DNA from 3 places in the Streptomyces nidicola genome. Region 1 is predicted to be linked to each of the others. Evidence: riboswitches for the same ligand, from Rfam matches in the RefSeq annotation. Region 1 holds a riboswitch; each other region holds the start of a gene.
What was found. Region 1 has a riboswitch for cobalamin ahead of ACOKM3_RS31145 (cobalamin biosynthesis protein). Riboswitches for the same ligand answer to the same signal wherever they lie in the genome.
Positions count from the first base shown of each region.

Region 1 (3,944 bases):
TCGACATCGAGTACAACCCGTACGGCAAGGGCAAGCACCCCTGCTACGGGCTGCGGAAGTCGACGCTGGTGTCCTGGATCAGCTCCTTCAGCAACGAGGTCGTCCGCAGGACCGGGCGCCGTCCGGTCATCTACACCAACGCGCGATGGTGGAAGCAGTGCACCGGCAACAGCGGGGCCTTCGCCGCCAACCACGCGTTGTGGCTCGCCCGGTACGACGAGCGCGCCGGCGCACTTCCGGCAGGCTGGAACTACTGGACGTTCTGGCAGTACGCCGACAGCGGCCGGCTGCCGGGTGATCAGAATCTCTTCAACGGCTCGATGGCCCAGCTCAAGCGGTTCGCGAGGGGGTAGTCGAAAGGCCTGGCCGAAGGTCCCCGGAGCCCCTGGTTCCGGGGCCGTGGCGTCCTCGAACCGGAACGGGCGGCGCCGCCTCGCGACAAGCCGAACAAGGCCCCTCCGGATCGGGTCACCGGGGCGCCCGGCCCAGTTCATCTTCCGTTCACCCGGGCTCTTTACGTTCCAAAGAACCACTGACGTCCAACCGAAGCCTGGGTAAATGGAACACATCACGCTGCTCCTAGCGATCGTGATCGTTACCGCGCTGGTCTTTGATTTCACCAACGGTTTCCACGACACCGCCAACGCGATGGCGACGACCATCTCGACAGGCGCTCTCAAGCCGAAGACGGCGGTGGCCATGTCCGCCGTGCTGAACCTCGTCGGAGCGTTCCTCTCCGTCGAAGTCGCGAAGACGATCTCCGGCGGCATCATCAACGAGGACGGCCTCAAGACAGAGGTCATCTTCGCGGCGCTGGTAGGCGCCATCCTCTGGAATCTGCTGACCTGGCTGCTCGGCCTGCCGTCCAGCTCCTCGCACGCCCTGTTCGGTGGCCTCATCGGCGCCGCGGTCATGTCGATGGGCTGGTCCTCGGTCAACGGCGGCACGGTCGTCACCAAGGTGCTGCTGCCCGCGGTGGCCGCGCCGCTCGTCGCCGGCATCGCCTCGATGCTGGCCACCCGCCTCACGTACCGCATCAGCAAGAAGACGGACCAGAAGGCGACCGCCAAGGGCTACCGCGCCGGGCAGATCGCCTCCGCCGGTCTCGTCTCCCTCGCGCACGGCACGAACGACGCGCAGAAGACGATGGGCATCATCACCCTCGCCCTGATCACCGGCGGTGTCCTCGGGCACGACGCGGACCCGCCGCTGTGGGTCATCGTCTCGGCCGGTCTGGCGATCGCGCTCGGCACCTACCTGGGCGGCTGGCGCATCATCCGCACCATGGGCAAGGGCCTCACCGAGCTCGCGCCGCAGCAGGGCTTCGCTGCGCAGACCAGTGCGGCGACCGCGATCCTCGCCTCCTCGCACCTGGGCTTCTCCCTCTCCACCACGCAGGTCTGCTCCGGCGGTGTGATGGGCGCCGGCCTCGGCCGCAAGGGCGGCGTCGTCCACTGGTCCACCGCCACCCGGATGTTCGTGGCGTGGGGCCTGACCCTGCCGGCCGCGGGCCTGGTGGGCGCGGGCGCCGAGTTCCTGACCAAGCAGGGCCCGTGGGGCATCGGCCTCACCGCCGCGCTGCTCGTGACCGGCTCGGCGGTCATCTGGAAGCTGTCGCGCCGCAACTCCATCGACCACACCAACGTCACGGCGGACGCGCCGCACACCGCCCCCGCGCAGGAGGCCCCGGGCGTCGTGACGACCGCGATCGCCTCGGTCTCCCCGCCGCCGGTGGGCACGATCGAGACGGTCGAGTCCGAGGCGAAGGTCGCCGACCGGCCGAAGGCCGGTGCGGTGAACGACCCCGCGCGCCCCGCCGGCGCCACGCTGTAGTCAGCGCCGTAGTCAGCGCCGTAGTCAGCGCCGTAGTTCAGAAGGAAGCAGGGCAGGAATGAAGATCGACTGGGCGGCCCTCGGCTCCGTCTTCGGTGTCTCTCTCGTCGTCACCGTGGCCCTCGTCGGCCTGTTCACCCTCGGCATCGTGGGCCTCTCCAAGCGGGAGTCGGCGGCGCGTGACGGTGGCTCGGCGGCGGTCGCGACGTCCGGGGCGTACGCCTGCTTCGCACTGTGCGCGGCGGCTGTGGCCTACGGGATCTATCTGATCGTGGCCTGACACCCAGGTCTGCGTGAGCGGGGTGCGGGACGTGCGACGTCCCGCACCCCGCTTGCGTGATCAACAGCAAGTTGACGTGCCAACTCGGAGCGTGGTGGACTTCCCCCGCCATATACGGCAGCAGTTGAGGAAGCCGGTGCGAATCCGGCGCGGTCCCGCCACTGTGAGCCCCCTTCTCGAAAGGGGCGAGCCAGGAACTCTCGCTGCCGGTCTCGTCGAACCAGGGCGTGGACACCCTGAGTGAGGACACCTACCGCCATGCTCGCCCCGCGCGGCACCTGGCGGCACGAGCGCGTGTACGCGTGCGGTGCCGCCGCCGGAATCTTCGCCGACCTTCTTCTCGGCGATCCGCGCCGTGGGCACCCCGTCGCCGGATTCGGGCGCGCCGCCGCGGCCGTCGAGCGCCGTCTGTGGCGGGACCACCGTGGCGCGGGCGCCCTGCACACCGTGGTGTGTGCCGGTGGCGCCGCCGCTCTCGCCGCCGTCGCCTCCCGTGCCGTACGCCGCTCCCCCGCCGCCTCCGTCGCGTTGACGGCCGCCGCCACCTGGGCCGTCGTCGGCGGGACCTCGCTGGGCCGGGAGGCACGCGGCGTAGGGGCCGCCCTTGAGGCCGGTGACGTGGAGCGCGCGCGGGAGCTGCTGCCCCGGCTGTGCGGCCGTGATCCGCAGGGGCTCGACGCCGACGGGATCGCCCGCGGCGTCGTCGAGTCCGTCGCCGAGAACACCTCCGACGCCGTCGTGGGCGCGCTCGTGTGGGGCGCGCTCGGCGGGGTTCCGGGCCTGGTGGCCTTCCGCGCCGTGAACACGCTCGACGCGATGGTCGGGCACAAGTCCGCGAAGTACCGGCGGTTCGGCTGGGCCTCGGCCCGCCTCGACGACGTGGCCGGCTGGCCGGGGGCCCGGCTGACGGGTGCGCTCGCCGTCCTCGCCGGTGGCCGCCCCCGGGAGGCGCTGGACGCGTGGCGGGCGGACGCCGGGCGGCATCCGAGCCCGAACGCCGGTGTCGTCGAGTCCTCCTTCGCGGGGGCGCTCGGGGTGCGGCTCGGCGGGACCTTGGCGTACGGCGGCCGGGTCGAGCACCGGCCGGTGCTGAACGCGCCGGGGCGGGCGGTCGAGGTGCGTGATGTGGATCGGGCCGTGCGCTTGTCGCGGCGGGTGTCTCTGTTGGCGTTGGGAGTCTGTGTGGGTGCGCGAGTCTGTGTGGGTGCGCGACGGATACGAGCGCGGGGGCGACGATGACGGGCGGCGGACTGCTCGTCGCGGGGACCACCTCCGACGCGGGCAAGAGCGTCGTCACCGCCGGGATCTGCCGGTGGCTGGCGCGCCAGGGCGTGAAGGTCGCGCCGTTCAAGGGGCAGAACATGTCCCTGAACTCGTTCGTGACCAGGGAGGGCGCCGAGATCGGCCGGGCGCAGGCCATGCAGGCGCAGGCCGCGCGGGCCGAGCCGAGCGCGCTGATGAATCCGGTGCTGCTCAAGCCCGGCAGTGACCGCAGCAGCCAGGTCGTGCTCATGGGCAAGCCCGTGGGCGAGCTGAGTGCGCGCGGTTACCACGGAGGGCGGCAGGCTGCCCTGCTCGACACCGTGGTGGGGTGCCTGGAGGAGCTGCGGGCCACCCATGACGCCGTGATCTGCGAGGGCGCGGGGTCGCCCGCCGAGATCAATCTGCGGCGGACCGACATCGTGAACATGGGGCTCGCGCGGGCGGCGCGGCTGCCGGTGCTTGTCGTGGGGGACATCGATCGGGGTGGGGTGTTCGCGTCCTTCTTCGGGACGACTGCGCTGCTGGCTCCTGAGGATCAGGAGCTCCTTGCCGGGTATCTGGTGAACAA
Region 1 covers NZ_JBNBPI010000001.1:6,901,231-6,905,174, reverse strand. Annotated here, with positions in the region: gene ACOKM3_RS31160 (lysozyme) at 1-353, shown strand, start outside; gene ACOKM3_RS31155 (inorganic phosphate transporter) at 559-1,833, shown strand; gene ACOKM3_RS31150 (hypothetical protein) at 1,892-2,113, shown strand; cobalamin riboswitch at 2,193-2,334, shown strand; gene ACOKM3_RS31145 (cobalamin biosynthesis protein) at 2,372-3,352, shown strand; gene ACOKM3_RS31140 (cobyric acid synthase) at 3,349-3,944, shown strand, end outside.

Region 2 (3,944 bases), 1.2 Mb from region 1:
GGGCCGCGCGCCCGGGCAACCGAATTACGCGCCGTCGGCCACCCGCGCCGACCACCGCTGCTCGACCCGCGCCAGCCGCCAGTAGGCGATCGCCGCCGCCCACACGACCACGAACAGGCCCACGATCACGTAGCCGACGTTGTCGAGGTCGAGACCGGCGATCCAGCCGGTCACCGCGTCGCTCAGGTCGAGCTTGTCGTGCAGGACGCCGACGAGTTCGATCGTGCCGATGAAGAACGCGACGGCGATCGACAGACCGGTGATGGTGAGGTTGTAGAACACCTTGCGCACCGGGTTGGAGAACGCCCACTGGTAGGCGAAGTTCATGAACGTGCCGTCGAGTGTGTCGAACAGGCTCATGCCCGCGGCGAACAGCAGCGGCAGGCACAGGATCGCGTACCACGGCAGGCCCGCGGCGGCGCCGCTGCCCGCCATCACCATCAGCGTCACCTCGGTCGCGGTGTCGAAGCCGAGGCCGAAGAGGAAGCCCAGCGGGAACATCTGGCCGGGGCGGGTGATGGACTTGGTGAAGCGGCCGAGGATCCGGTTCATGAACCCGCGGGAATCCAGGTGCTCCTCGAGCTTCCGCTCGTCGTAGGAGCCCGCGCGCATCGCCTTGAAGACCTTCAGAATGCCCATCAGGGCAACGAGGTTGAGCGCCGCGATGAGATACAGGAACGAACCGGAGACGGTGGTGCCGACGACGCCGAGCACCTGGTGGGTGCGCGAGTCGTCGTTCATCAGGGTGCCCGCGAGGGCTGCGCCGCCCGCGACGAGCGCCGCCATCGCGACGACCACACTGGAGTGGCCGAGCGCGAACCAGAAGCCGACCGAGACGGGCCGCTTGCCGTCCGCCATCAGCTTGCGGGTGGTGTTGTCGATGGCCGCGATGTGGTCGGCGTCGAAGGCGTGCCGCATGCCGAGCGTGTACGCCGTGATGCCGAGGCCGATACCGAAGGCCTTGTTGTCGACTTCGTAGTGCTCGGGGACGACGAGAAGGAACAGCACGCCGAACGCGACGACGTGCAGCGCGGCGATCACCGCGATCAGGCCGGCCGTGCGCAGCGTGTCCTCGCGGCGCCAACGGAAGGCAGGGGAGGGGGAGTTCAGGGCAGGGTTCGGGGAGTTCCCGGGCAGGGTCATGCGTCGATCACGCTCCAGCACCTCGTGGATCACTTCGTGAGATGCCGCGGCCGGTCTCCTGGCTTACGGGTGTGCCCGCCGCTCCGGCCTTCCCAGCGGCCGACGGCCGCCAGTGGCGTACAGGATGGAACGACGCGCTTCGGACGTCACTGTCCGAAACCCGATCACAGTGGCGAGGGCCGCTCCGGAATGGGCCCCTGAAGGGCCGTCACCGGTCTTCCCGAGCACCACGGCCCGACCACCCTACTACCTCCCTATCGCCTAACCGGAAGCGCGTTCGCGGGCGCGATGGATCTCCTTGTACGCCTTCTCCCGGCCCTCCCAGTGGGAGCCGTCGACCGATTTGCCCGGCTCCAGATCCTTGTAGACCTCGAAGAAATGGGTGATCTCCAGGCGGTCGAACTCGGGGATGTCCTCGATGTCCCGGACCGCGTCGTGCCGTGGATCGTGCGCGGGCACGCACAGCACCTTCTCGTCCGGGCCCTTCTCGTCGCTCATGACGAACATGCCGATCGCCCGGCACTCGACGACGCAGCCGGGGAACGTCGCGTCGCCGGTCAGGACGAGCGCGTCCAGCGGGTCCCCGTCGCCGCCGAGTGTGCCCTCGATGTAGCCGTAGTCCGCGGGGTACTGGGTCGACGTGAACAGCATCCGGTCGAGCCGGATCCGCCCGAGTTCGTGGTCCATCTCGTATTTGTTCCGTGAGCCCTGCGGGATCTCCACGGTCACGTCGAACGCCTCGGCGCGTGCCTGGCTGCTGCCCAATGTGGCCTCCTTGCCGCATTCCGACGCCCACGAGTGTGCGCCGTGCCGGGCAAGGGCGGAACCCCTCAGGCGGCCGGGGGAATGGGGAATTCGAGTTCGGGCCGGTCCCAGGCGACGGCCGGCGGACGCGCGGGCACGGTGCCGGTGCGGTGCGCGCCCATGGAGCGGTAGAAGCCCTCGGCCGGCGGGTGCGCGACGACCCGGACGTGGTCGAGGCCCGAGGCCCGCGCCTGCTCCCGCATATGGTCCACGAGCAGCCGCCCGATGCCCCGGCCCTGCGCCTCGTCCGCGACGAACATCAGGTCCAGCTCCGGCGGCTCGGTGAGCAGCGCGTAGAAGCCGAGCACCCGCTCGTCGGCCGGATTCATGGCTACGTAGACGTGGTGCGCCTCTACGTAGTCCGGGCCCACGCGGTAGCCCGCGACCATGGAGGCGTAGGGGTCCCGGTAGGCGCTGGAGTTGCGCACGAGGCGGGTGAGGCGCCGGGTGTCCTGGGCGGTGGCCCGCCGGACGGTGATCGGAGGGCCCCCTCCGCGGCGCGTAATGCTCGCGTTCATGGGTCGAGTATTACGCATCCGGGGCGGGGTCAGGCCGCGGGCACGGTGGACTGCGCCTGGCGCAGGAACGTGGCGTTGTCCGGGGTCTGGCGCAGCTTGTCGAGCAGGGCCTCGTAGGAAGCGGCCGGGTCCCGGCTCTGCAGGGCGCGCCGCAGCCCGCGCACGACGGCCAACTCGGCGGCGGGAAGCAGGAGTTCCTCGCGGCGGGTGCCGGAGGGGGCGAGCTCGACGGCCGGGTGGACGCGGCGCTGCGCGAGGACGCGGTCGAGGCGCAGCTCCATGTTGCCGGTGCTCTTGAGCTCCTCGAAGTAGTAGTCGTCGGCGCGGGAGCCGGTGTCGACGAGGGCGGTGGCGAGGATGGTCAGCGAACCGGCCTCCTCGGCGTCGCGGGCCGCGCCGAAGAAGCGCTTCGGGCCGTGCAGGGCGGCCGCGTCCACGCCGCCGGACAGGGTGCGGCCGCTGGTGGCGGCCGCGTTGTTGTACGCCCGGCACAGGCGGGTGAGGGAGTCGAGGAGGATCACCACGTCGCGGCCCTGCTCGGTGAGGCGTTTGGCGCGCTCCACGGCGAGTTCGGCGAGCGCGATGTGTGCCTTCGCCGGCTGGTCGAACGTCGAGGCGTACACCTCGCCGCGCACGGAGCGGCGCATGTCGGTGACCTCCTCGGGGCGCTCGTCGACGAGCACCACCATGAGGTGGGTCTCGGGGTGGTTCGCGGCGAACGCGGCGGCGAGTTGCTGAAGCAGGACCGTCTTGCCGGTCTTCGGCGGGGCGACGAGCAGGCCGCGCTGCCCCTTGCCGATCGGCGTGAACAGGTCGACGACCCGTCCGGCGAGCCCCGCGGCCGGGTGTTCGAGGCGGAAGCGCCCGCTGGGGTGCAGCGGGGTGAGGTCGGCGAAGCGCGGGCGGCGGCGGGTCGCGTCGGCGGGGGCGCCGCCGACGGTGTCGACGTGCGCGAGGCTGCGCGGCCTCCCGCACGTTCCCTCGACGAAGTCGCCCTTGCGCAGGCCGAGTTGGCGGATGAGGTGGGCGGGGACCTGGACGTCGTGCGGCGTGGGGATCAGGTCGGGCGCCCGCAGGAAACCGGGCCCGTTCCCGCCGATGTCGAGGACGCCGGCGGCGCGGACGGGTTCTTGGGGTGTGGCGGTGGTGGTGCTCATGGTGGTGGCCGTGGTCATGGTGATCACAGGTCCTTTCGCGGGCCGAGCCGCGGACGCGGTGGGCGTGCGGCGGCAGGCGTGCAAGGGCAGGGAAGGGGTGGGTTCCGGCGAGAGGCAGGGGCGGCTGTGCGCGCCCCGCGGCCGGGGAGAACCTGGTGTCGCGGCAACGGGTGAAGAGCCCGCCAGAAGCCGCTGACCAGGGATGACGTGCGCTGTGTGGCGACGGGGAGCCGTCGCACCAAAAGCGCTGAAGGAAGAGATTCGGTACCGGCGCCTCGAAACGGGCGAGCACATGTACCGCTTTGAGAGTAGCACCCGAACC
Region 2 covers NZ_JBNBPI010000001.1:8,052,919-8,056,862, forward strand. Annotated here, with positions in the region: gene nicT (Nickel transporter NicT) at 25-1,143, opposite strand; cobalamin riboswitch at 1,175-1,390, opposite strand; gene ACOKM3_RS36350 (inorganic diphosphatase) at 1,405-1,908, opposite strand; gene ACOKM3_RS36355 (GNAT family N-acetyltransferase) at 1,974-2,465, opposite strand; gene rho (transcription termination factor Rho) at 2,495-3,640, opposite strand.
Region 2: another riboswitch for cobalamin. It lies ahead of nicT (Nickel transporter NicT); the one in region 1 lies ahead of ACOKM3_RS31145 (cobalamin biosynthesis protein).

Region 3 (3,944 bases), 6.4 Mb from region 1:
GTCGTTGGGCAGGCCCAGGTGCTCGTAGAACGTGAGGCTGGAGGGCAGGCCGTCGAACCCGGCGCGCTGGACGCCCGCGTCGGTGCCCGCGATCAGCCGCGCACCGGCCTCGGCCATCCGACGCACCGCGCCGAACATGGCCTCGGCGCGCTCGGCGCCGAAGAACTTCGGCAGCATCCGCCAGTTCGGGCTGACCGTGGGGCAGACGTGGATGTTCCGCTGGACGATCTGGTCGAGCACGTCCTGGCGGACCTCGAATCCGTCGGCCGTCATCCAGGTGCAGTGCTCGATACTGTCGACGCCCGCCGCGACAGCGGCCGTGATGCCGTCGACGCCGTGCGCGTGCGCGGCGACCGGCAGCCCTGCGCCGTGTGCCTCGTCGACGAGCGCCGCCAACTCCGCCTCGGACAGCTCGGATTCCCAGCTCTTGGCTCCACCCTTGGTGAGGCCGCCGCCGGTCGCCATGACCTTGATGACTTCGGCGCCCGCCTCCACGTTGCGCCGAACCAGGCGCCGCAATTCGTCAGGGCCGGAGGCCTCGCCGCCGAGGAACCAGCAATGGCCACCGGGCGGAGTGACCGGCACCGTGGCCGGGACGACACGCGGGCCGACGGCCGCGCCCTCCTTGATGTCCCGGGCGAGACGCACCGCGAGGCCACCCCGGTCACCCAGATCTCGGACCGTCGTGACACCGACGCTCAGCAGCTGCTCCGCCCGACCCGCCATGGCGGCGAACAGCGCCTCGTCGCCCTGCTCCTGGAGCGTGGCGACGGGGTCGGGGCCCGCGTCGAAGCAGAGGTGCACGTGGGCATCGATCAGGCCGGGGAGCACGGTTCCGGCAGGAAAGTCGAGCCGAGGCTCATCGGGCCGCGCCCGGCGCTCGACCTCTTCGCGCGGGCCGACGCAGGCGATGACGCCCTCGCGTACGAGCACCGCGCCGTCGGCCAGGGCGTCACGATCGGGTCCGACCAGGACGTGCGCGGCGGTGATCAACATGAGGCGCGGCTCTCCTTCGTGTGTCTTGTCTTCATCGTCGTCCAGTCACTCCACCATCACCGCCATCACCGCACCAAACAGCAGTCTCCGCACTTGCCGCCGCCGGGCGCGCGGTAAAAGAGGCAACAGCTGCGTCGCCGGAACGACAGATCGGCTCCGGTGATCCGGCCCGTGCCCCGCAGTCGGCCCGTCTCCAGCAGTTCGCGTGTCAGACGCGTGAGATCCGTACGCAACTCGGGCCGCGACCTCAGTAGTTGGGCCGCCGAGCCGACGAGCGCCGACGCGGAATTACCGGCCAGCAGGCGCGGCGCCACCTTGGTGGTGAGGGCGTTCTCGACCGCCTCCAGGACGCCGTCCACCTGCTCGTGGACCGCGTCGGCGAGTGACGGGAGTTCCGCCGCGCGTCGGCCCTCGGGTCGGCGCAGCCGGATGGCCGAGCCCTCGCCCGACCACTCCACCGCGCTCATCGTCGGCACGATCCCGTGGACGAGCGCGCAGGCGAGGACCGGTGACCAAAGGCGGGCCGCGAGACCCAGGTGGGCGATGGAGACGCCGATACGGGGTTCGGGTGTGCGGTAGTGGTCGTTGACCGCCTGGGCCCGTTCGGCGAGCCCGGCGCGCACGAGCCGTGCGTCGGCGTCGACTTCAGCTTCAACTTCGGCTCCGGCTCCGGCTCCGGACGACCGCGTCGGGGCCGTGTCGAGGGCGAAGAATCCGCCGATCCGCGACACGTCGCGCAGCGCCTCGGCGACCTGTTCCGGCGCCACTTCCGTCTGCGCGAGCCGTTCGGGCATACCGCTTCCTCCCTCTCGCCGAGGAGTTCCGCACCGGTTCCTCGGGGCCGCCGTCGCCCGTGTTCGCGGCCATGATGCCATCCGGCGCCGAGCGGCCGGCGGGCCGGACGTTGTGGCGGCCGCCGGGCGCGGACCCGTAGGGTGAACGACGCAGCTGGTTCGCCCCGCCCGCCAGACGGGGCGTCGCAAGAGGGAACCCGGTGGGAATCCGGGACTGCCCCGCAGCGGTGAGTGGGAACGACCGCCGTCATACGCACTGGACTCCGGAACAGGGGTCCGGGAAGCGACGGTCACTAGGTGTCCGCCCTTTCGGGTGGGCGTGCCCGCGAGTCCGAAGACCTGCCGACTGCCCGCGCACGGACGAATCGTGCGCGGAGATCTCGGTGACCTCGAGGGCGGGTCGGCGTACACATACCGGCGGAAGGCCGCGCCTCGCAGCGCGCGGTCGCCGCCACGGTGGTGTCACTCCTTCGTGCCGCAGAAGCCTCCGGGATCCCAGGGATACGTCTCTCGAAGGAGATTTCCGTGACCACCAGGACCGCGATCACAAAGACCGCAGCCGCACGGGCCACCGTGTACGGCTACCCCCGCCAGGGCCCGAACCGCGAACTGAAGAAGGCGATCGAGGGCTACTGGAAGGGCCGCGTCGCCGCCGACACTCTCCGCTCCACCGCCGCCGAACTGCGCCGCGCCACCTGGCAGGACCTGGCCGCGTCCGGCATCGACGAGGTGCCGACCGGCGACTTCTCCTACTACGACCACGTCCTGGACACGACCATGATGGTCGGGGCGGTGCCCGAGCGCCACCGGGCCGCCGTCGCGGCGGACGCCCTGGACGGGTACTTCGCCATGGCCCGCGGCACCCAGGACGTCGCTCCGCTGGAGATGACCAAGTGGTTCGACACCAACTACCACTATCTGGTACCGGAGTTGGGTCCTGACACGGTGTTCACCGCCGATTCCGGCAAGCAGGTCGCAGAGCTGCGAGAAGCCCTCGGCCTGGGCCTTGACGGTCGTCCGGTGCTGGTCGGACCTGTCACCTATCTTCTCCTGTCGAAGCCCGCCCCGGGCGTGGCGGACGATTTCGATCCGCTCACCCTGCTGGACCGGCTGCTGCCCGTATACGCCGAGGTCCTCACCGACCTGCGCGCCTCGGGTGCCACCTGGGTGCAGCTCGACGAGCCCGCGCTGGTCCAGGACCGCACCCCGGCCGAGCTGAACGCCGCCGCCCGCGCCTACCGTGACCTCGGCGCCCTCGTCGACCGCCCGAAGCTCCTGGTCGCCTCGTACTTCGACCGGCTCGGCGAGGCCCTGCCGGTGCTCGCCAAGGCCCCCGTCGACGGCCTCGCCCTCGACTTCACCGGCTCCGCCGCCGCCAACCTCGACGAACTCGCCGCCGCCGGCGGCCTGCCCGGCAAGCGCCTCGTCGCCGGCGTGGTGGACGGCCGCAACGTCTGGGTCAACGACCTGGAGCGGTCCCTCGCCACGCTCGGCACCCTGCTCGGGCTCGCCGAGCGCGTCGACGTGGCCGCTTCCTGCTCGCTGTTGCACGTCCCGCTGGACGCGTCCGTGGAGCGGGACATCGAGCCGCAGATCCGGCGCTGGCTCGCCTTCGCCCGCCAGAAGACCACCGAGGTCGCCACCCTCGCCAAGGGCCTGACCCGGGGAACCGGCGTGGTCTCGGCCGAACTCGCTGCCAACCGCGCCGCGTTGAACTCGCGCGCCACCTCGCCCATCACGCGCGATCCGGCGGTGCGGAGGCGCGCCGCCGCCGTCACCGAGGACGACGGGCGCCGCTCGCAGCCGTACACCGAGCGGACCGCCGCCCAGCGGGCCCTCCTGAACCTGCCGCTGCTGCCGACCACGACCATCGGCTCGTTCCCGCAGACCGGCGAACTCCGCGCCGCCCGAGCCGACTTGAGGGCCGGACGCATCGACACCGCGGGGTACGAGGACCGCATCAGGAACGAGATCCGTGAGGTCGTCTCCTTCCAGGAGAAGGCCGGCATCGACGTGCTCGTGCACGGCGAGCCCGAGCGCAACGACATGGTCCAGTACTTCGCCGAGCAGCTCACCGGCTACCTGGCGACCCAGCACGGCTGGGTCCAGTCGTACGGCACCCGCTACGTCCGCCCGCCGGTCCTCGCGGGTGAC
Region 3 covers NZ_JBNBPI010000001.1:538,103-542,046, forward strand. Annotated here, with positions in the region: gene ACOKM3_RS02550 (amidohydrolase family protein) at 1-996, opposite strand, end outside; gene ACOKM3_RS02555 ((2Fe-2S)-binding protein) at 1,062-1,790, opposite strand; cobalamin riboswitch at 1,942-2,139, shown strand; gene metE (5-methyltetrahydropteroyltriglutamate--homocysteine S-methyltransferase) at 2,316-3,944, shown strand, end outside.
Region 3: another riboswitch for cobalamin. It lies ahead of metE (5-methyltetrahydropteroyltriglutamate--homocysteine S-methyltransferase); the one in region 1 lies ahead of ACOKM3_RS31145 (cobalamin biosynthesis protein).